DNA from 3 places in the Intestinimonas sp. RTP31139st1_F5_RTP31139_211217 genome. Region 1 is predicted to be linked to each of the others. Evidence: riboswitches for the same ligand, from Rfam matches in the RefSeq annotation. Region 1 holds a riboswitch; each other region holds the start of a gene.
What was found. A riboswitch is a leader RNA that binds a small molecule or an ion and turns the genes downstream of it on or off. The one in region 1 is predicted to bind cobalamin.
Positions count from the first base shown of each region.

Region 2: another riboswitch for cobalamin. It lies ahead of ABUA09_RS12335 (PQQ-binding-like beta-propeller repeat protein); the one in region 1 lies ahead of cbiD (cobalt-precorrin-5B (C(1))-methyltransferase CbiD).
Region 3: another riboswitch for cobalamin. It lies ahead of ABUA09_RS16890 (apurinic/apyrimidinic endonuclease family protein); the one in region 1 lies ahead of cbiD (cobalt-precorrin-5B (C(1))-methyltransferase CbiD).

Region 1 is NZ_JBCOAQ010000001.1:46,566-54,110, reverse strand. It holds gene ABUA09_RS00250 (cobalamin biosynthesis protein) at 1-204, opposite strand, end outside; gene cobM (precorrin-4 C(11)-methyltransferase) at 201-959, opposite strand; gene cbiD (cobalt-precorrin-5B (C(1))-methyltransferase CbiD) at 991-2,130, opposite strand; cobalamin riboswitch at 2,222-2,416, opposite strand; gene ABUA09_RS00235 (B12-binding domain-containing radical SAM protein) at 2,502-3,374, opposite strand; gene hisC (histidinol-phosphate transaminase) at 3,377-4,444, opposite strand; gene ABUA09_RS00225 (DUF951 domain-containing protein) at 4,441-4,635, opposite strand; gene ABUA09_RS00220 (S1 RNA-binding domain-containing protein) at 4,839-5,771, shown strand; gene ABUA09_RS00215 (YwqG family protein) at 5,824-6,672, opposite strand; gene ABUA09_RS00210 (replication-associated recombination protein A) at 6,714-7,545, opposite strand, start outside.
Region 2 is NZ_JBCOAQ010000021.1:25,312-32,856, reverse strand. It holds gene ABUA09_RS12340 (S-layer homology domain-containing protein) at 1-3,741, opposite strand, end outside; gene ABUA09_RS12335 (PQQ-binding-like beta-propeller repeat protein) at 3,818-5,218, opposite strand; cobalamin riboswitch at 5,440-5,671, opposite strand; tRNA gene ABUA09_RS12330 (tRNA-Leu) at 5,843-5,929, opposite strand; tRNA gene ABUA09_RS12325 (tRNA-Leu) at 6,093-6,179, shown strand; gene ABUA09_RS12320 (ferredoxin) at 6,584-6,772, shown strand; gene ABUA09_RS12315 (LCP family protein) at 6,945-7,545, shown strand, end outside.
Region 3 is NZ_JBCOAQ010000051.1:4,507-12,051, forward strand. It holds gene eutJ (ethanolamine utilization protein EutJ) at 1-197, shown strand, start outside; gene ABUA09_RS16860 (hypothetical protein) at 223-978, shown strand; gene ABUA09_RS16865 (EutN/CcmL family microcompartment protein) at 1,054-1,338, shown strand; gene ABUA09_RS16870 (4Fe-4S dicluster domain-containing protein) at 1,364-2,713, shown strand; gene ABUA09_RS16875 (BMC domain-containing protein) at 2,719-3,270, shown strand; gene ABUA09_RS16880 (ethanolamine utilization protein EutH) at 3,331-4,560, shown strand; gene ABUA09_RS16885 (EutQ-related cupin domain-containing protein) at 4,594-5,034, shown strand; cobalamin riboswitch at 5,168-5,354, shown strand; gene ABUA09_RS16890 (apurinic/apyrimidinic endonuclease family protein) at 5,659-6,633, shown strand; gene ABUA09_RS16895 (ANTAR domain-containing response regulator) at 6,888-7,484, shown strand.

The sequences.
Region 1 (7,545 bases):
GCTGGCACCGATGAAGAGGATTCCCTCGCAGTCGGCAAAGCGTTCTCCCGTCCACGCGCCCAGATTCTCGTAAGTCGGGACCGCCAAATTCAGCCGTGCGGGAACCGCTATCATGCAGCGGTTTCCCAGTCCCGTCAATTTCTCCGCCAGCGCCTGGGCCAGTGCCGCTCCCCGCGCGGTAAAGGCGGTGAGCGCCAGTCTCACGATTCGTTCCCCACCCGGTAGCCGTGGGTAAATCCGGGATCATAGAGCTTGGAGCGCTCATACTGGCCGCTCAGGAAGCCTCCCACGGTAATAAGGGCCGTCTTGGTAACCTGGTTTTCTTTTGCCGTCCGGGCCAGGGTGGAAACCGTACAGCGGTATACCCGCTGTTCCGGCCAAGTGGCCTTATAGACAATCGCGGCCGGGGTATCGGGTTCATATCCGCCCTCCATCAGCTCTCTCTCCACATCTTCGAGGAGTCCTGTGGAGAGGAACAGCACCATTGTGCAGCCATGCGAGGCCATCTTAGACAGCTTTTCCCTTTCGGGGACCGGCGTCCGGCCTGCCATCCGTGTGATAATGACGCTTTGCGACACCTCCGGAAGGGTATATTCCGCCTCCAGCGCGGCCGCCGCACCGGAAAAAGAGGATACGCCCGGTGTTACGTCATAGGCGATCTCCAGCTCGTCCAAGCGGTCCATCTGCTCCCGGATGGCCCCATAAAGAGAGGGGTCTCCGGTGTGGAGCCGAACGGTGGTGCCTCCGGATGCCTCCGTGGCCTTCATCACATCTATCACATCCTCCAGGGTCATGGAGGCACTGTCATAGACGGCACAGTCCTCCTTCTTGTTCTCCAGAAGCGCCGGATTTACCAGAGAGCCGGCATAGATGATCACATCCGCTTCCCGCAGAAGCCGTGCGCCGCGGACAGTGATGAGGTCCGCGGCTCCGGGGCCCGCGCCAATAAAGTGGATCATAGTTTCCTCTTCCTTTCCGTTTGAAATGGTCTCAGTCCGGGGCGTGGAGCGCGGCCAGCCGCTCCGCTCCCGGCGTCCGGCCCAGTATCCCATGCTTGTTGGAGAAAAAAATGGCCTCGATGTCCATATCCTCTCCCGCCCGTGCCTTGAGCCTCTGGTCCAGTGCACCGGCCAGGGATGCCATTACAGGCTCCCGCAGTCCGGCGCGGTCCAGAATATCAACTGCTTCGTCTGTGGTGATGGCCAGAAACACCGCCTCCACAACAGTACGGTCCCCACTGCACAGGGCCGTATGCGCCGCCAGGGTCTCCCGCCGGGCATCGGATACCCTGGAGTGCGTATTCATGTTTCCCGCCGCAGCCTTGCACAGCTTGCCCAGATGGCCCACCAGCAGAAAGCTGCGAAATCCCAACCCTGCTGCGTGATCAATGGCCTCTCCAATATAGTTGGAGCAGGTGGCCCAGTGGTCCAGCGACAGGTGGAGAACTTCCCTTGAAAAATGTTCGCCGTAATTACCAGGAGTCACCACGATGTCTCCCGCCCCCGCCGCAGCCTGCATGTCCAGCTCCAGACGCAGGGAATCTATAAGTGCGGCTTCACTCATAGGCCGCACAATGCCGGAGGTCCCCAGGATAGAAATGCCCCCTGTGATCCCCAGCCGGGGATTAAAGGTCCTTTTTGCCAATTCCTCCCCTGCCGGAACGGAGATCTCCACCCGGAGCCCCTCGGAGTACCCCGCCTTCCGGCGTACTTCCTCCATCTGGCGAAGGATCATTTCCCGGGGCACATGATTGATGGCCGCCTCGCCTACCGGCTGGTCCAGTCCGGGCCGGGTGACCCGCCCTACGCCCACCCCGCCTTCGATGGTGACTTCGCGGGCTTTCGTCTTTTCCACCTTGGCAAAAATCAAGGTGCCATGGGTGGCGTCCGGGTCATCTCCCCCGTCCTTCCGGACCGCACAGGAGGCCCATCCGCATCCCGACGCCGGCTCTAAGAGCTCGGCTTCCACAGGGATGCCGGCGGGCGTCTCCACCCGGACCAGAGCGGGCATCTCCCCTGTGAGCAGAAGCTCCGCCGCCCCCCGTGCCGCAGCGGCGGCACAGGTACCGGTCGTATACCCGCAGCGGAGACGGCCGCGGCCAACGGAGATATAGTGTTCAAAGGTGCCCATACGCCGCCTCCCGACAAAAAATGGTCCCTCTCCGGGCGGAGAGGGACCATGAAAACGGGCATGGCACTGCCGCTCTCCACCTAAGAGTCATGCTTGTGTATTCCGCACGGCAGGTCTCCTGGCTTGCGCTTCTCCCTCGGGCGTCCCTTCTCGGCAATCGATCATTACCAATGGGCTTTTGTACGCCGTCGTCCACGCTTACAGTAGAGGTAAGACTGCGCCGGTCTTTCACCGGACTTCCCTTTTCAGCAGCTGCGTCGCTGCACCAATGCGATACTCCGTATTTTGTTTTCCTATCTATTATAACAAGTAACCCGCAGGAAGTAAAGGCATTCTTCTCCACCTGTCCCTCCCATTTTTCCGTCCCTCCATCAGAGTCCCCGGCTCCACTCCGGCCGCATCCCAGTACCGCTCTCCAGCGCTTGGTCCAGACGGGATAGAAAGTATGCACGGTCTTCGGGCAGGCTTCCCTTCAGAGGCACGTAATTGGAGGCATGGTCGCAGGTGAAGTGGAGCGGGTCCACCTCCAGCTTTTCAATGAGCAATCGTGCCTCCCGCAGGGTATCCCGCGCCGTGGCCGCCTGAAATCTTCCCGCTCTCCATTCCTGATAGAGATCTGTGCCCGGATACAGCGTCAGCGTCAGCGCCGAGAGATGCCTGGGGCGCATCTCATTGATCATGGCCGCAGTATCCAGAATATGCCGCCGCCCAGCCTCACCAGGGCCGGCCAGACCCAGGATCACCATGACCCAGAGGTCAAAGCCCGCCTCCCTGAGACGGATTCCCGCCTCCAGCATCTGCCGCGCGTCCGCCCCCTTTTTGACCGCGTGCAGAAGCGCGTCGCTTCCGCTCTCCACTCCCAGATAGGCACGGGTCAGCCCGGCCTTCCGCAGGGTTTTCAGTTCTTCCGGTGTTTTGGAAAGCGTGCTCAGCGGCCCAGCATACGTGGTCACCTTCTCCAGGGATGGGAAGGCGTCATAAAGGGCGTCCAGAATCGAAAGCAGTTCCTCCGTTTTCATGATGATCGCATCTCCGTCACAGAGGAACACCCGACGAAGGTCCCCATAGCAGGCTTTTGCCATGCGGATATCCTCCAGGATATCCGGCAAAGGGCGGATATGGAACCGTTTCCCCCGATACATCCGGCAAAACGTACAGGTGTTGTGAGAACACCCCACCGTGGTCTGCAGGAGATAGCTCTTCCACTCTCCGGGCGGACGGTAGATATCACCTTCATAGCGCATATTCAGCCCTCCGTCAGCGCCTTGAGGGCTGCACGGAGGGCGTCCATCTCATCGTCCGTCCCGACACTGATGCGCAGATAGTTGCCGATACGGGGCCGGTCAAACCAGCGCACCAGAATCCCCTGCTCCCGCAGCCCGTCCAACAGCGCCTTTCCGGTGCGTTTCGGATGGCTGACAAACAGGAAGTTTGCCTTGGACTCCAGGACAGCAAACCCCATTGCACGCAGCCGCTCCTCCGTCCGCTCCCGGGTGCGGATTACGCGTTCTCTCATCTCCTCAAAGTAGGGCCCATCCTCCAGCGCCGCCACGGCTCCCGCCTGCGCCAGACGGTCCACTGTATAGGAGTTGATGGAGTCCCGCACACAACAGAGCCCGGAGATCAGATTCGGACTGCCCAGCGCATAGCCCACCCGCAGTCCGGCCAACGCGCGGCTTTTGGAGAGCGTGCGCACGACCACCAGGTTGTCATACTCCTTCAGCAATGTGTCGGCCGATACGCCGCCGAAGTCCACATAGGCCTCGTCCACCAGCACAACCACATCCCGATGCTCCTCCAGCACCCGCCGGATATCCTCCAGGTCCACCGACCGGCCTGTAGGAGCGTTGGGATTGGCGATGACCACGCCGCCGCAGTTTTCAGCCTTGCAGAACCGCTCCACCGGAAGAGAAAAATCCTCATCCAGCGGGATCTGCCAGGCTTTGAGCCCAAAATAGTCGGTATAAACAGCATAAAACGTGTAGGTGATATCCGCAAAAAGAATCGGACGCTCCGGATCAAAGAAAGCCTGAAAGCAAAAAGCCAGGACCTCATCGGAACCATTTCCCGGGAAAACCTGTTCCGGTGTTACCCCATGGAGCTTGGCGGCGGCTGCACGCAGCCCGGCACATTCCGGATCCGGATAGAGCCGAAGCCCCTCCCCCGCCGCCGACTTTACGGCTTCCACTACTTTGGGCGAAGGGGGATAGGGGTTTTCGTTGGTGTTCAGTTTGATAAACGTCCTGCCCCTGGGCTGCTCACCCGGCACATAGGGCACCGCATCCCGGATTCGCCTGCTCCAATACTCTTTCATGCTTCGTTCCCCTCACTGTGCAGGATTTTTTTGATATTCTTCTCCGCCTTGCTGCGCGGAAGCATGACCTCATGCCCGCACCCCTGGCAGCGGAGGCGAAAATCCATCCCCACCCGCAGCACCAACCAGTGTCTGCTTCCACAGGGATGCGCCTTTTTCATCTCTAACACATCGCCCAGTCGGACATCCATGCTTATCGCCTCCTGAAAAGATTCCCCTTTTGCCGCAAAATGACAAAGCGCTCACCCCTACGGACAAAGACATCCTCTTCCGGGGCCGCCACAACGGATGGTATTATTATAGGTTCCCCGGGTCTCCCTGTCAATTCCGGGTGTCCCCCCGCATATAGTGGCTTATCAGCAAAAAAACGGAGTATCGGAAAGGAATGATCGGGATGATCAGTCATTTTCTCCCCGAGGGCAGACGCTTGACCGCTCCGGACAATCTGGCCGCCTGCGCCACAGTGTCCGCGCTTCGCTCCGCCCGGGACCGGGGCATGATTTTAGAGGGCCGCGCCCTCTCCTGCAGCACGGACCACGATTTGACCGTTGCCGTAGGCCCTTTTACGGGCCGTATTCCCCGAGAGGACACCGCTTTGGGCGTGGCGGAAGGAACCACCAAGGAGATCGCCATCTTGTCCCGCGTGGGCAAGCCGGTCTGCTTTACGATCGTTTCTGTTTCCGGTCCGGACAGTCAACCCGTTCTGGTTCTCTCCCGTCGTCGAGCCCAGGAGATTGCGCAGCAGGCCCTGATGTCTGAGCTCAAGCCCGGGATGGTCATTCCCGCCACAGTCACCCATATGGAGCCCTTCGGCGCTTTTGTGGACATCGGCTGCGGACTGGTCTCCATGATCGGCATTGAACATATCTCCATCTCCCGCATCCCGCACCCCTCCTGCCGGTTTTCCGTCGGGCAGGAGATCCACGCCGCCGTACTGGAAACGCTGCCGGAGCAGGGCCGCGTAAAGCTGACTCACCGAGAACTGTTGGGCACATGGGCAGAGAACGCCAGGGATTTTGCGCCGGGTATGACAGTGGAGGGAACCGTTCGCGGCCTGAAAGACTACGGTGCCTTTATCGAGCTGACCCCCAACCTGTCGGGGCTCGCAGAGCCAAGGACCGACCTGCGCGAAGGGGACCGCGTCTCTGTCTTCCTGAAGGCGATGCTCCCGGAGCGAATGAAAATCAAACTGCTGGTCATCGAAAGGCTCCCTCCGGCCACCGAAACGGCTGCGCTGCACTATTTTATCCGTGAGGGGCGGCTTGCCCATTGGCGTTATGCCCCGGACGGCTGCCGAAAAGCAGGCGTGGAAACCACATTCTTATAAAACGGTCAAAACCCGGAGCTCCGATCAGCGGTCGGCGCTCCGGGCTTTTTTCTCAGCCGCATTGCAGGACCATCCAGATGCGGTCAAATCTCCTCTGGGCCAGATCCTCCCCGCGGATATAAAAATAGATACAGCCGCAATCGCCGAACATCAGCTCAAATCCATCCCGCTCCACGGTCCCCATCTGGAAGAGAAGCCGCCAGTCCCGGCTATTCTCCCGAAGGCGGTCCCACTCTTCCGGCGGCAACTCCTGCGGGTGGCCGCAGTAAATTCCGCTGTCCGCCATCTCACACTCCAAAAGCATGCTCCCCTGGATCAGATTCGCATAGCCCAGCAGTTTGGTGACTTTCTCCGGCTCCTCAGACGCCTTGCACCCCCGCAGAGTCCGTTCTTCCTCATAGGTATCCCAATCGATACCTTCTCCAAATTGCTCCCGGAATTCTTCGTAGTCAGGCACTTCGTCCCTGTTTTTGAAGGAGATCGGGATCTCCGGAACCAGGTAATCGGCCTTCAGATCTCCCGGAGGTTCCGTCTCAATGAGACCGGCCGGCCCGCCTTCATAGTAAAGTACCCGCGCACAGCCTCGATCTTTTGGATCAAACCCCCAAGCCATCGTCTCCAATTCATAAAAGAAGTAGAGCATCCCCCTGGACGGCAGGACACCGTCTATGTCCAGGTCCGCGATCTCCGCCAAATTGATCTGCGCCAAAAAGGAGAGCGGCCGCCTGGCAGTCACTCCATCATAATTCGTGCCCTCATACCGATACCACTCGAATTCTTTGGGGAGATGAGGTTTTCCACCCACCTTACTGCTCCCCAGCTCTACTTTTCCAGGCCCGTCCGCAGGCAAGAGCTCAATGGAATTCCGTCTCTTTTTGTGAAACCACTCCGGAAGGTTCATTTATTTCCCCCATTTCCCGCCGATATTGTTCGGCCTCCGACCTATCCTTCTTCTTTCCCCTTGATCTCATCCCAGTAGCGCTTGGCGGCCTGCTCCGTCTTGTTCTCTCCATATACATAGTAGTGAACGCCCTTCAGCCTATCCGGCAAGTATTGCTGCTTTACATAGTGATTTGGGAAATCATGCGGATAAAGATAACCCTGCTCACGTTCCATGCCCGCTGAATCGGCATGCTTGTTCTGGAGATGCCGCGGATAATCTCCTGTTTTTCCCGTCCGCACATCCGCCATGGCCTCATCCAGCGCAATATGGGCGGAATTGGATTTGGGCGCAGTGGCCATGAGCACGGCAGCATCCCCCAGCGGGATCCGCGCCTCCGGCAGCCCCAACATATTGGCCGCATCCACACAGGCCTTGACGATGGGAATGACCTGAGGGTAGGCCAAGCCCACATCCTCACAGGCAATGACCATCAGCCTGCGGCAGGCTGAAATAAGGTCCCCTGCCTCTAGCAACCGCGCAAGATAATGGCACGCGGCATCTGGATCCGAGCCCCGGATGGACTTTTGCAGCGCCGAGAGGATATCGTAATGGTCATCCCCCGCCCGGTCGTAGCGCATGGCGGAGCGCTGGGCCACCAGTCTTGCGTCTTCCAGACTGACAACCAATTTACCCCTCTGCCTGGCGGCGGCATTCATCAGCAGTTCAACCGCATTCATTGCCTTGCGTACGTCGCCGCCGCAGGAACTCGCGATGGCCTCCCTCACTCCATTCTCAAATTCCGCCACCCCTCCCAGACGTTTTGCCATGATCGACACCCCTCTGTCGATGGCGGGCAGCACCTCCCCCGCTTCCACAGGCTTGAACTCAAAG
Region 2 (7,545 bases), on a different contig from region 1:
GATGCGCTCGGCGTCGTCCTCCTTGGCGCGCTCCACGATGGCGGCCATATCCTCGGCGCTTATCTCCACCTTGGCCTCGCCGCTTTCGTCCACGGTGACCGAGGGCTGGGTGGTGATGGCGGAGCCTCCTCCGCCGCCGGAGCCGCCGCCGCCCTGGCCGGTGAGGGCCTGATAGGCCGCGTCGATCTCGCTCTGGGTGGCGGCGGGGTCCTCCAGGACCGCGATGGCCTTGACGAAGTTCTCGTCCTTCTCCAGCTCGGCGTCCTTGGTCTCCTTGCGGAGGGCGGCCACCTCCCAGGTGAGCTCGCTCTTGTTGCCCAGCTCGGGGACCACGCTGGCGGTGCCCCAGGCGGAGTTGTCCGCGTTGAGGTCCGCGCCGTAGCCGTAGCAGGTGAACTGCCAGCGCATGACCTCGCCGTCGATCATCCGGTATTCGGAAGCGCCCACGCCGGGGAAGGAGGGGTAATCGTCGTTGTCGCTGTCGCCGGTGGAGTACATCCAGCCGGACCAACTGTTGTAGTCGAACTCGCCCAGCTTCGTGTCCTTCTTGTCGTCCTCGTTGAAGGTGAAGTCCTTGAGCTCCAGCAGGAAGTCGGCGGGCTTGGCGTCGGTCTGGTCCACGGGCTTGATCTGTGCCAGATAGAAGCCGTTTTCGATGGTGCCGGTGTTCTCCCAGCGGTAGCCGTTTGCGGTGAGGAGGTCGGTGAGCACCACGGAGGCGCGGGTGTACTTGGGCACCGTCACCAGGGTGGGCCGGACCAGATAGCCCAGGCCGATGGTGTCGGCGTCCACGGAGACGGCCACGGTGATGTTCCCCACGGACTGCACGGGCACGGCGTTCATGCGGTTGATGGCGGCGTTGAGGGCCTTATAGATGGTGTTGTAGATGGCCTGGTTGACGTCGTCGATGTCGTCGCTGACGGGCTTGGGCTTGGCGACGCCGATGGCGTATACGCCGTTTTCATACTCCAGGAGGATGGTCTTCCAGTTGTCCTCGCTGTAGTCCTTCCGGTCCATACGGTTCAGGGCCTCATCCAACTGGGCCAGGGCCTTCTGGCGGTCCTCGTGATAGGGGTCCTTGTCGGGGTCGATCACGCTGCCGCTCTTGGTCCACTTGGCGTAGAGGTCCAGGTTGGAGGCGGGGATGACCGTCTCGCTCCAGGGCTTTTCAAAGGTGTCGTTGTCATAGTACCACCCGGCGAAGGTGTACCCATCGCGGGTGGGCCTGGGTACGGAGACGGCGCTCCACGCCTGGCCCGTCACGGGCGCCACCTCGCTGCCGCCGTTGGAGTGGAAGGTGATGGTGAAATCGGCGGTCTGGAGATACAGCGCGCCGTCGCTGCCGTAGAAGAGGGTCACGCCCTCGGCGGCGGCGGTGATCCGGCTGATGGAGGTGGGACGGGCGTACAGGTCCGTGGCGCCCTCCCGATCGAAGGCCTCCACGGTGTCCATGAGCTGCCAGCCGTCTTCACCGGCCCGGAGGAGGTAGCTGCTTGTCCCGCTCACATCGGCGCTCACGGCGGCGTACACCGCGCCGTCCCCGCCGAAGCCGATGGCCGCGTTGAGGATCTGGTCGGAGACGGTGCAGCCGTCAGGGGTCCAGTAGCCGCCCAGGGCGGAGGAGCTCACGGCGGGGTAGGTGGCGGTGGTCTTGCCGTCCTCCACCACGGCGTAGCCCTCCGGATAAGCGCCGTCATACTGCCGGGTCCCCAGGCCCACCAGCAGCTTCCCGCCGGAGGAGGCGCTGACCAGAGCGCCGGGCAGGTCGTCCAGCCTGGTCCAGGCGGCGCCGTCATAGCGGTAGGAGGAATAGGTATAGTCCGCGTTCCTGGCGATGGCATAGGCGGCGCCGTCCCCCGCCTTGAAAAAGGCGGTGAAGTGATAGCCATGGGCCGTCCAGGCGGCGCCGTCCCAGTGGGCCTTGTCGGTCCACACGTCGTCTCCGTCCAGCACCAGGGCGTAGACGTTCATACCGATGAGATCGGGATACAGCGCCTCGTTGGCCATCCGGGAGCCCTCCACCACGGCCCAGGCCCCCTGAGAAGCGTCGTACCGGCGCAGCTCATAGGAGAAGGTGACGGTGCTGTCCATGCCGGAACCTGTGGTGGTGACTTTCTTTACCAGCGCGGTCAGATCCCCCGCGTCGGGGCCCCCCACCGCCAGGGCGTAGGAGCTTACGGATATGTTGTCCCCGCCGCTGCCCAGGTCCTCCATGCCGGCCATGGGGACCATATCGGTCTTGCCGCCGTAGTCCAGCTCGAACACGCCGCCGATGCCGGCGGCGTAGACGGCGGGCTGCCCGGTCTGCCGGTCCACGAAGGCCGCCACATCGAAGAAGGCGGGGTGGCTGGTGGCGGAGCCGGCGGAGGTGCGGTACGCCTGGGGGGAGGAGAGCCAGGTGAGGTCCAGCGCGTCCCCGGCGGAGGCGGTCTTTACGGCCATGGTGTCGTAGTGCTTCTCACAGCCGTCGGTCCAGGCCACGGCGGTGATCCGCTCCACCCCCTGGGGCCACACCGCCACGGAAATGGTACTGGGCAGCCCAAACTGTCCGCTGTCCTCCTGGGCCAGGAGGGCGGCGGTTCCGGCCTCCACGGCGGCCTGGTCCCCGGCGTACACCGCCAAATGGCTGTTTCTCAAATGCACGCGAGAGTTGTCCTCGATCCGGACAGACACGGTGACGCGGGTCCCCGCATAGATGGGGAGGTCCCCGGCGGCGGAGCCCCTGGAGCCCCAGCCGGCCCCTGTGATGGCCACGCCGGTGACCTGCTGGGGGACGTAGTAGGCGGTGTAGGCCGCGTCCCCGTCCAGGGTCACCTCCGCTGTCGGACTGGTCAGCCGGTACACCGGGTCGTTCTGGGCATAGCCGTCCCGGTTCCAGCACTGGAAGACATAGCCCGTTGCGCCGTTGTTGGAGGCGGTCAGCTTCCAGGTGTCGTCCCGCACCCGCTCCGCCGACACGGTCCCCGCCTCCGCCGGAGAGGCGGACACGGTGGGAATATGGCTCTTCCGGAAATAGGCGGTGTAGCGCGCATCCTGGGTCAGCTCCGGGGTGGTATAGGGGTTCTCCCGGATCTGATACACCGGGTCGTCGGGATATGCGTCGTAGGCGTTGTTGCGCCAGTAGTCAAAGGAGTAGCCCTCGCCGGCCGTGGCCCGAAGCTCATAGATGTCGGTTCCCACAACGGTGGCGGAGACAGTACCCTTGTTCTCGTCACTGGAGCCTACGGTGAGAGAATATTGGCTCGTGGGAAAGACCGGGGTGATCACGACGGTCTGACCGCCAGAGCCCCAATTTCCCGGCCCCAGTATTTTATCTATTGAACGGCCAAAAAATTGCAAAAAATTTTCCGAGGTCCGAAATATTCGATTGCTAGAGCTGGATGTATTTTTGTTAAAATACAGGGTAGCCCCTACGAGATATTCGTTCCAATCCGCCAGGCCGGTGACCGACACGGTCCATCTAGCCGGTGCAGTGGCCAAGTAAAGCTTCGTATTCGCAAAAGCACCGCCACTCTCCACGAAGAATTCGTTTTTCTGGCCGGGAGTGATGCTGATCGGAGTGGGTGAGCTCGAACCAGAGGGCGTATATTGAAGGCTATTCGTGATCTCACCGGTATAGCCGGTCAGGTCGATGACAAACTTGATTTGCTCGCTTGTAGGCTCCAGGGCCCAGGCGGTGGGGGCGCACAGGGACAGGAGCAGGGTCAGGGCCAGGAACAGGGACAGTAGGCGCCTTTTCATCAATTCCTTCACCTCTCCAGAATATGGGAAAATCCGTCGCCGGGGCGGTCACCCGCCCCGGCGACGGTCCCTAGGATTATTTCACCACGTACAGGTGATTCTTATCGTTGCCGAAGACGAGGTAGCCGTTGTCACAGGCCATGCCGCCCAGGGCGTAGGTGTCGTTGGCGGTCTTCCAGGCGTAACCGCTGGTGGCGGTCAGGTTCCGGCCGCTGGCGGGGTAGCAGAAGCCGCAGCCGGTGCCGGAGTTGGTGTTGAAGTACACATAGCCGTCGCTGTACAGGATGGAGCACTGGACCGGGAAGCCGGTGGCGATGGTGGCCACGCTGCTGTCGGTGGGGGCGCTCCCCTGAGTGAAGGAGGTCACCTGGACGCCGCCGGCGTTGAAGCCGGAGTAGTACCCGGTGTAGATATCGACGGTGGTGGTAGTGCCGCTGGTCGTCTTCACCAGGGTGGGGGTGGAGGTGGAGGTGCCATCCAGGGACACCTTCCACTGAATGGAGAGCGCCTCGTCATTTTCATCAAAGGAGCAGCACCAGAGGTAGCCGCCCTGGCTGGTGAAGTACAGCTTATCGCCGTCCAGCATGACGGTGGAGCGGACGTTGCCCGCGTCGGATGCGCCCTTTGCGGCGGTAGTCAGGTCCAGCACACCGCCAGCAGAGGAAGAGTCAAAATTGGTGCCGGCTTTGCGCCAGTACAGTTTGCCGTTGTCGCTGCCGAAGTAGATATTGGTGCCGTCGGACACGGCCCCGGCCCAGTAGAAGCCGTAGCTCTCAGGGGTGAAGGTCTTATAGGTATAGCTGGTGGTGCTCACGTCCACCTGGTAGTACTTGCCCGCGTTGGAGCCGCCGGGCCAGGTGCCGAAGTAGATGTAACTGCCGTACTTGACGATGGGGGTGTTGATCTGGCCGTCGATGTTGATCAGCACTTCGCTCACGGTGGGCTGGGCCGCATCCAGGTTGGTGAGCGCCAGGATCTTGCTCTTGCTGTTCTGGAGGTATTCGTCGGTGTCGGGATCATAGGTGTAGGCGCTGATCACGCCCACATAGAGGGTGCCGGTGCTGTCGTCCAGATAGGGGGTGGAGAGCTGGAAGCCGCTCTTGGCGTTGAGGGAACCGGGGGTCTGCTGGGCAGTGGTGCGCCAAACCTCTCCGCCGGTGGCGCAGTTCACCTTCACCACCTGGGCGCCGTTGGTGCCGTAGCCGTCAAAGAGCACATAGGCGTAGGTCACGCCGTCCACGGTCTGCATGACGGGCACGTTGTCCACACCGTCCCAGCCGGTGGTGCTGGTGAGGTTGAGCTGCTTGGGATAGCCGGTGGCGATGGATGTGGGCGCACCGCTGACCACGCTGTTGTGGTTGGCGTTCCCGCCGTAGACGGGCCAGGAGCTGGTGGAGGAGGCGAGGGCGCTGGTGGCCAGCATAGCCAGGGTGGCGCCCAGGGCGAGGACTTTTCTCAGGTTCAGTTTCGTTTGCATGTTACCCTTCCTTTCACATACATATATTTTGGGAACGGGATCGCAGTTGATTTGTGGGCATGTCTCCTTTCTCTATTGAATTTGCAAGGTGCACCGGCGCTCCGGCGGCCCCTAGAAAGCCGCGGGCCACGCCCGAAAAATAGAAAACGGCCGCGACGAATGTACTTCCATTCGTCACGGCCGTTTGTTCCCGTAGACAATCTCCGCACCCGCACAACGCGGACGCGGTCTCGAACACTGTAGGTCTACCGGCTTATGCTTCCGGGCCCCGGCACAGGGGCCCACGTCTGCTGCTCCACCTTCTCAGGATTCTCCCAATGGCCGGCTCACGCCGCGAACAACAGCCTCATGCACACACGGATACGGAATAGCTCCGGAGTCTCACCGAAATTCCCTTATCCCTGAGCCTGCCCGGGTCCCAGGCGCAGGGGCACAATGCACATTATAAAATTATAAGGTTATTTCTGGATTTCTGCTGTCTTTTATTATACAAACATAACTATTAAAAGTCAAGGGGGGATGTCCTATTTTTGCAAAAGTCACAAAATGTCGAAAGATGACGGACGGCGTGTGTTTTTGCCGCGGGCATAAAAAAGCCGGAGCAAAGCGAACTTTGCTCCGGCGTGGTGCGCGAGGCGGGAGTCGAACCCGCACGTCCTTGCGAACACTGGCACCTGAAGCCAGCGAGTCTACCAATTCCACCACTCGCGCAAGTGGTTTTGCGCCGTTCAGCGCAAGAAATATACTACCATAGGATGTCCCCGGTGTCAACACTTTTTTCGCTGTTTTTTTGCGTGCGGGAGAAAAAATTGAGTTGACAAACAGGGCCAAACGCAATATAATAATCAGGCAGCTTGTTGAGTTGCTGTGATCTGCGGCTGTGCTGGAACTGGTAGACTGGCAAGCTTGAGGTGCTTGTGTCCGTATGGGCGTGCGGGTTCGACTCCCGCCAGCCGCACCACGTCGGAGCAAAGTGAACTTTGCTCCGACGTTTTTTTGCCTATGGCAAAAAAACGTCATCCGCCCGCTCCCCTCCTCCCCCTTTCCCAATCACGAACGCTGCGCCGGGTTGTGAGCGGAGCGGCGCCATATCGCCGCTCGAACCAACAACAAAACAAGAAGTGAGGCACGACGTTTTGTCGTGCCGTTTCCTTGCGCTCCGGGCCGCAGGATGGGGGGAGTTTGTTTTTACCGGCTTATGGGAAAAATGAATAGCCTGAACGCGGCGCAGCCATACTATGCGGGAACCTGAGACCTGGCTGAAAAGCGCGGGCCCGCTCAAACGCCGGGACGGCTGCGCCCTGGCGGCGGGCATGATTCCAGGATTTCAGAACAGGCCGTTAAAACAAGGAGGCAGAGTAAGAGATGAAGGTCATGATAGATCGGGATGGGTGCATCAGCTGCGGGCTGTGCGCCGGGACCTGCCCGGAGGTTTTTCAGATGGCGGACGACGGACTGGCGGAGGTATACCGCGCGCCGACCGGGGAGAATGAGGAGCAGGTCAGGATGGCGGCCGACGGATGCCCGGTGGCCGTTATCCACATCGAGGACTGAGGGCGGTCAGACACCGGAAGCCGATCACGGCGCCGGAACAGGATATGGACCCGATCCTCCGCCTGCGGGGAAAAAGATAAAAATTTTGTGAAATATAAAACTTTTGCTTGCCCAACGACCGTGGAGCGGATATACTGATATCCGTTGACATAATCGAGAGGGTGAGCGGAGTTTGGCGAGGCGTCTACTGAAAAAGAAACGGCGAAAGGCCTCCGGGGTGCGGCGGCTTGGCCGGGCGCTGTACCGGACCGCCGTGGCTGTCTCCGTCCTCATCGTGGTGTTTTTCTGCGGGTTCAAGGCCCTGGTCCGCCCGCCGGAACAGGCGGCGCCTCCGACCGCCTCAATCCCCTCCCGTGCCCCGGCTTCCGACGATCCGGACACGCCGGAGGATGAAAGCACGGCCACCCCCACACCCGTGCCCCTGGTGCGCAAGGAGGGCTTCTATACCTTTCTGCTGGCCGCCACCGACGTGGGGGGCGGAAACACCGACACCATCATGGTGGCGGCCTACGACACAGCGGAGCAGAAGGTGGGCGTGGTCTCCATCCCCAGAGATACCCTGGTAGACCGCAGCTTTCCGAAGATCAACGCCGTCTATGGCTCCGGCGGGATCGAGGCGCTGAAAGAGACGGTCTCCGATCTCATAGGTATCCCCATCGACCACTATATGACGGTGAACATCAGGGCATTCAAGGCCCTGGTGGATGCGGTGGGGGGCATTGATTTCTACGTCCCCTGCGATATGGATTATGATGATTCCACCCCCGGCCAGG
Region 3 (7,545 bases), on a different contig from region 1:
TCGTCGAGAAGATGGCGTCCATTGTGAACCGCTATATCGATAAGGAACACACCGACGCCATCTATCTGTGCGGCGGCACCTGTTGTCTGACGGGGATCGAAAAGATCTTCGAAAAAGAGACGGGGATCAGGACCATCAAGCCGGCAAACCCGTTCCTGGTGACGCCTGCGGGTATCGCCATGAACTGCAAAATCTGAATGTTTTTAGAAAGGAGGGGAAGGCATGGATCATAATGCTATCGTGGATGAGATCTTGCGGCGCGTAGCCGAGAAGATTTCAGAAGCGGAAGGCGGCAGCGCCGATTGTGGGGAGTGCGGTGACTGCGGCGACAAGCCAGGACTGCTGATCCTCACCCAGGATCACGGTACAGCCTGCCATGCCATGCTGGAAAGCGAGGCCCTGAAAGCCCACTACAGCACGGATTGCGCGCTCATGCACCACTATGAAGTGGATTTGAACAACTTTGAGGCCGTGATCCTCTTCAACCTGACCTGCGACGCCCTTTGTAAGCTGGCGTCGGGCACCTGTGACAGCGCATATACCCGTCTTGCCTCCCAAGCCATCCTCTCAGGTAAAAAGGTCTACGTTCCCACCGAAGAGGTGGAGTTGTACCAGTACAAGGAGACGGCACCCGCTGCCTACTATCATATGATGCAGCAGAAGCTGGATCTGTTGGTGGCCTCCGGCGTGGTCGTCTGTGCGCAGGCCAGCCTGGAACAGGTCATTCTCGGCGCGGCGGAACCCGCCCCCGTTCCGGCGGCAGCGCCTGCGGTGCCGGAGTGCGCCTGCTCGGCGCCGATGTGCGCAGAGCAAAAGGAACTGCGCATCGACAAGCGGGTACTCACCGAAAAGGATCTGATTGAGGCCAATATGGCCGGGGTCACCTGTATCCGCATCAGCGAGAAATGTATCATCACCGCCCTTGCAAAGGACGCCGCCAAAGACCGCGGCATGAGCATCGTCAAGGACGAGGCGTGATGACGCCGGGGATCGGGAGAGCGCCCTGCGCTCTCCCGGGCCTGGCCGCCCAACAGTCAAACAGGGGGACAGCATATGAAAGTCGCAAAAGTCATCGGCAACATCTGGGCTACCCGCAAAGAGGAAAAGCTGGCCGGCTATAAGCTGCTCATCGTGCAGCCCATCAATATCCTGGACGGCTCCAAAGACAAGACGCCCATCGTGGCCGCCGATATCATCGGCGCCGGTGTGGGCGAGACGGTCATCATCGTCGGCGGAAGCTCGGCCCGGAGCGCGGCCGGGGACATGGCGGTCCCCGTTGACGCCACTGTGGTGGGTATCGTGGACGACCAGGAGATCGACTCCAGCATTTTGGACTAAGGTAAGGGATTAAGGCGGTGAAAGCATGAATCTGACCGAAGCAGTCAAGGCAGCCGGTATCGTCGGCGCAGGCGGCGCTGGGTTTCCCACCCACGTCAAGCTGAACGCCAAGGCCGAATGCTTTGTGGTCAACGCCGCAGAGTGCGAGCCTCTCATCGAGACAGATAAATATCTGTGCCGCACCTATGCGGACGAGATCATCGCCGCAGTGGCCGCCGTGGCCACCCATCTGGGGGCCGAACGGGCGGTGATCGCATTGAAAGGAAAGTATAGGGCTGAGATTGCCGCACTTTCCGATGCCATCGGGCGCATGGGCGCCCAAGTGGAGATATTTGAGATGGGGACCTTCTATCCCGCAGGCGACGAGCAGACCATGGTCCAGCAGGTCACGGGCCGCTCGGTCCCGGAGCGGGGCCTCCCACTGGACGTGGGATGCGTAGTGGACAACGTGGGCACCCTGCTCAATATCTTCGACGCCCTGCAGGGTAAAAACGTTACCGATAAGTTCCTCTCCGTGGTGGGCGAGGTAAAGGCTCCCATCATGCTCCACGTTCCCGTGGGCACCGCCATTACCGAGTGTGTGGCGGCGGCAGAGCCGACCATCGGCGCGTATTCTTTGATCCTGGGCGGACCCATGATGGGCAAGGTTCTGGAGGACCAGGCGGCCATTGAGGCGGCTGTGGTCACCAAGACTACTGGCAATATCATTGTCCTTCCCAAGGACCACTATTTGTTCCGCCGGGCGGCACTCCCTATGGCAGCCATCCGGCATCAGACCAGAAGCGCCTGCATTCAGTGCCGCATGTGCACCGACCTCTGCCCCCGCTACCTCATTGGTCACCAGATCCGCCCCAATCTGGTGATGCGGAATCTCTGGCGTGAGGAGAGGATGGAGGACAACGAGGAATATCTCCGGGCGTTTGGAGATGCGGCAAACTGCTGCGACTGCGGCGTTTGTGAGATGTTCGCCTGCCCCATGGGGCTCTCTCCGAGAAAAGTGAACCAGTACATCAAAGGGCAGCTCCGCTCCCGTGGTATCCAGGTCCCGCGGAACATGGAGCCGCAGGCAAGAGAGTTTGTGGATCAGCGGCACACGCCCACGGACCGGCTGGTGGCTCGTCTGGGCCTCAGCCAATATTACGGTCTCCACGCCCATACGTGTAAGGAACTGCACCCAGAGACAGTGTTCGTCCCCTTCTCACAGCACATTGGGAAGCCCGCAATCCCGGTAAAGGCAGCGGGCGACCATGTGGAGAAAGGCGAATTGTTGGCGCAGGCGGCGGAAGGCCTGTCTGCGAATATCCACGCCAGCATTTCCGGCGTGGTGGAGGAGATCACCGAAAAAGGCGCCCGCATCCGCGGTCGGAAGGAGTGAGAAGCATGGGAAACGCCAGCAGACTTGCCATCGGCATGGTGGAACTCAACAGCATCGCCAGGGGCATCGAAACCTGCGATTACATGGTGAAGGCGGCCCAGGTGGACCTCATCCGCTCCTCCACCGTCTGCCCTGGCAAGTACATGATCCTGATCGCCGGCGACACTGGCGACGTAAAAGCCTCCATGGCTGAGGGAATCAAGCGGGGCGGAGAGTGCGTGGTGGACACCCTGACCCTCCCCAACGTGCACCCTCAGGTCATTCAGGCCATCAGCATGACCACGCAGGTAGAAAAGCCGGGCGCCGTGGGCGTTCTGGAGTTTTACTCTGTGGCCTCCGCCATTACGGCCGCCGATGTGGCTGCCAAGGCGGCCAATATCACCCTCATTGAGGTCCGCATCGGCTACGCCATCGGCGGCAAGGGCTATGTGACCCTGACCGGTGATGTGGGTGCGGTCCGGGCGGCTGTGGCCGCGGCGGAGCGGGAGGCGGAGCTCCTGGTGGGCACCACGGTCATCCCCAGGCCGTCGCCTAAGCTGTTCCAGTCCCTGCTGTAAGCAAAACGGAGGGGCAGCCCTCCGAAACCGATTCATCAAGAGAAGGAGAAGGAGCATAATATGGATTTTAGTGAACTGATTGCTGCTGCCGACCCCAGTGTCTTTACCGAGAGTATTTCCGCATGGATCTCCGGTATTTCCATCAACTCCGTGATCATGATGATCATGATGATCTTCATGCTCGTGGGCGCCATCGATAAGATCTGCGGCAACAAGCTGGGTTACGGCGAAAAGTTTGAGGAAGGCTTCAACGCCATGGGCCCTCTGGCCATGTCCATGGCCGGCGTTGTGGCGGCCGCCCCGGTGCTGTCTATGCTGCTGGGCCCCATCCTGAAGCCCATTTACGGCATCTTCGGAGCCAGCCCCGCCATGTTCGCCACCACCCTGCTGGCCTGTGACATGGGCGGTTATCCTCTGGCCATGCAGCTGGCCGAGGGCGACGTAGCCATTGGAAACTTTGCCGGCCTGATTCTGGGCACCATGATGGGCCCCACCATCGTGTTTACCATCCCCGTGGCTCTGGGCATCATCAAGAAGGAAGACCGTGGCTATCTGGGTGCCGGCGTCCTGGCCGGTCTCATCACCGTGCCCATCGGCTGTATTGTCGGCGGCCTGATGATGAATACCCTGGCCCCAGAGTATCACCTCAACTTCATCACCATCATCCAGAACCTGATCCCCGTAATCATCATCGCGGCCCTGATCGTCCTCGGCCTGTGGTTCGCCCCCGGCCCCATGATCAACGGCTTTAACAAGTTCGGCACCGGCGTTACCATCGTGATCACCGCCCTCACCGCCATCGCGGTGTTCGAGCAAATCACCGGTATCATGTTCCCTGTGTTCCACATCATGGTGGAGAACCCCGCCGACGGCTCCCGTGGCCTGGACAGCGGCCTGCTGACCTGCGGTCAGATCGCCATCGTCCTCATCGGCGCGTTCCCCATGGTGGAGTGGATCACCCGTACCTTCGGCAAGCCCCTGGAGAAGATCGGTGCCGCTCTGGGCATGAACGAGCAGGGCTCTGCCGGCATGGTGGCCAACCTGGCCAACAACATCGCCATGTTCAACATCATGGGCGAGATGAACCCGAAGGGCAAGCTGCTGAACGTGGCCTTCGCCGTGTCTGCCGCCTTTGTGTTCGGCGATCACCTGGGCTTTACCGCCGGCAACAACCCCGACATGATCTTCCCTGTGATCGTGGGCAAGCTGGTGGCTGGTGTTACCGCCATTATCGTGGCCAATATTCTGGCCCCCAAACTGCTGGCTAAGATCGAGAACGTAAAGTTCTGACAACAAGACCGCCTGGAAAGGTAAGGAATCGCTATGAATGTAAGTGAAGAACTCATCCGCAGCATCGTGGAAAAGGTCCTCTCGGAGACGGCCGCCGCGTCCTCCTGCGGCTGTGGCTTTGAGAAGCACGTGGATCCCAGCGGCGTACTCAGCGTCAAGACCTCCACCGTGAAGCTGGAGCCCTTTGAGGGGCGGAACGACGTCAAGCTCAAGGATGTGGCCACTCTGGAAGAGGCGCCCCGCATGGGTTGCGGCATCATGGAGCTCACCGACGGAGCCGACTTCGAGTGGACCCTGACCTATGACGAGTGGGACATCGTGCTGGAAGGCCGTCTGGAGATCAAGATCGACGGGCGTGTGGTAGGCGGAGATGCCGGAGACGTCATCTACATCCCCAAGGGTAGCCATATCCATTTCAGCACCCCCGATCACGCCAAATACGCCTATACCGTGTTCCCTGCCGACTGGCAGTAAGGAAGCGGGACCTCCTTCCCATCCCCCCGCCGCCCATTGGGCGGCGGGGGGATATTGTCTTTCAGATTTTTCCTTTTCCCCTTGACAGGGGTTGAAGAGGAGATTATAATAAAATCAGCCAAGCTGACAACTGAATCATAAGTGGTACGCAGGTGCTGATCCCATTTGCTCAAAAGGGAAGTCGGGTGAGAATCCCGCACAAAGCCGTTGCTGTATTGGTGAAGCGGACCCCCAAGATGTCACTGGAGTGAGAACTCTGGGAAGGCGGGGAGCGCGTTTGACACCTAAGTCAGAATACCTGCCTGTGTATGGCGCACGAGAAACCTCCTCGCGCTTAGGAGGGTGCAGCCCCTGTGTCACTTCCACAGGGCTATTGCTGTATCCTTGTTAGAGGATACGGCTTTTTTGTTGTCGGCGCTCACTCCTTATGTGACGTGTCAGGTGGCTTCTTCACCTCCCTTTGGACTGGTATGGCGATCCGAAGAAGGACGCGGGCCCGTAGCTGCCACTGCGGGGCCCGCCCATACCAGGAATATCCACCTGTGGGAAGACCGTGGGGCGCTCCGACGTAGGGGGTGTCCCACGGCTTTTTTTCAGTTCATGTGAGAGAAAGGAGGCGTTTGGTTGAAAAAGTTGATCAGTATGCCGATGACCGCTGGAACGCTGGCGGAGTATCCATCGACCAGGAGCTTGGAGGCAGCTTGCCGACACTTTGATTGCGACGGGCTGGAGGTGATCTGGGGCGGGGAAGACCTGCCGGAGAACATCCCGGAGCATCTCCATGTGGGATACCATCTGACCTTCTTCCCGGACTGGCTGGATTTCTGGCGGGCGGACCGGAGGGCGCTGACCCGCAAGTTTGGGAGCGCGACCGCATGGACCTCCTTTTACGGCGGACCGGAGGGGCCGGACACCCTGTTGAAGCTCTATTCCGAGGATCTCGACCGTGCGGTGCAGTGGGGGGCCGAGTATGTGGTCTTCCACGTCTCGGATGTGTCCGTGGAGGAGGGCTATACCTATCGTTGGGAGCACAACCATCAGGAGGTCGTCGACGCGGCGCTGGAGGTCATCAACACGCTGCTTTCGGGCCGAAATCTTACACTGGCCTTCCTAGTGGAGAACCAGTGGTGGCCGGGCTTCACCTTCACAATGCCGGCGCTTACCAGGCGCCTGCTGGATGGCATTCAGTATGAGAATAAGGGCATTATGCTGGATACCGGCCATTTGATGAATGCGAACCTGGAGCTCAGGACACAGGAGGAAGGGGCGGACTGGGTCAGCCGAATGCTGGAGGAGCACGGCGGGCTGGGGAGCATGGTCCGGGGAATCCACCTCCACCAGAGCCTCAGCGGCGCCTATGTAAAGGCCCACACAGGCAGCCTGCCGGACCCCTGGCCGGTGGACTATGCGGAGCAGTTCTGCCAGAGTTATCAGCATATCCTGAGCATCGATACCCATCGCCCATGGACCACCCCCGCCGTACGGGCGCTGGTGGAAAGGATCGCTCCGGAATGGCTGGTACATGAGCTCTCTGCGGCGAACCGTGCGGAGCGGGACAAGCGGTTGGAGATCCAAAGCCGGGCTCTGGGCGTTCTTTAGAAAAGAAAGTCCGTTGGGGGAGGGGCGCACGCGGGTGCGTCCCTCTTCCACTGGGAAAATTCCCGGCAAAAGGCCTAAGAAACATTGACAAGAGCCCAAGGTTTGTGTATAATTCAAATAACGTCAAGCGGGTCACGCGAAAGAGCGGATCTGCCTGTTATGCGAGATGTGCGGAAGCGTCTTGAGCACCCGTCCGGTGTTTGAGTGCGCTTTTTTTGTTGTTGAAAGGCCCCTTGGGGGATGTGTGGTGGAATATGCAGGCAAAGGGAAACTATGTTGTCCTGGCAGACAGCAGCGCGGAGGACCGCGGGAGACTGCGGGGGATTTTGGAGCGGGGCGGATATACGGTCGCCGGAGAAGCCAACGACGGCGTGGAGCTGGTCCAGCTCTGTGAGGCGCTTCGGCCGGAGACGGTCTTTCTGGATATCCCCCTGCGCTATCTGGATGGCCTTTCGGCGGCCGCCTACCTGCGAAAGGAGCATTTGGCGGAGCTGGTCTTCTTTGTGACAGGGCGGTCGGACGAAAGGCTGGTGTCCGCAGCCAGAGATCTGGGAGCGGGAGGTTATCTGGTAAAGCCGGTGACGGAAAAACAGCTACTGCCGGGGTTGGCCGCAGCTCTGGCGCGGAACAGAGCCATGGAGCGCATCCGGCAGGACTGTGCCGAAGTCGAACGGCAGATCAGTGAGCACCGGACGCTGGAGCGGGCCAAATGTGCCGTCATGGAGCGGGAGAAGCTCAATGCGGGGGATGCGCTGGACTTTCTGCGGAGGGTGGCGGAGGAGAAGCGGATGCCTCTTTTGAAAATCGCGGAGCTTTTCACCGCACTGCCCGGGGCCAGTCCGGAGCAGTGAGCGGTCTGCTGGCCAGGGAGAGCTCTATGTTCAGGTTCGACAGGGTGTCGATCGAAAACGA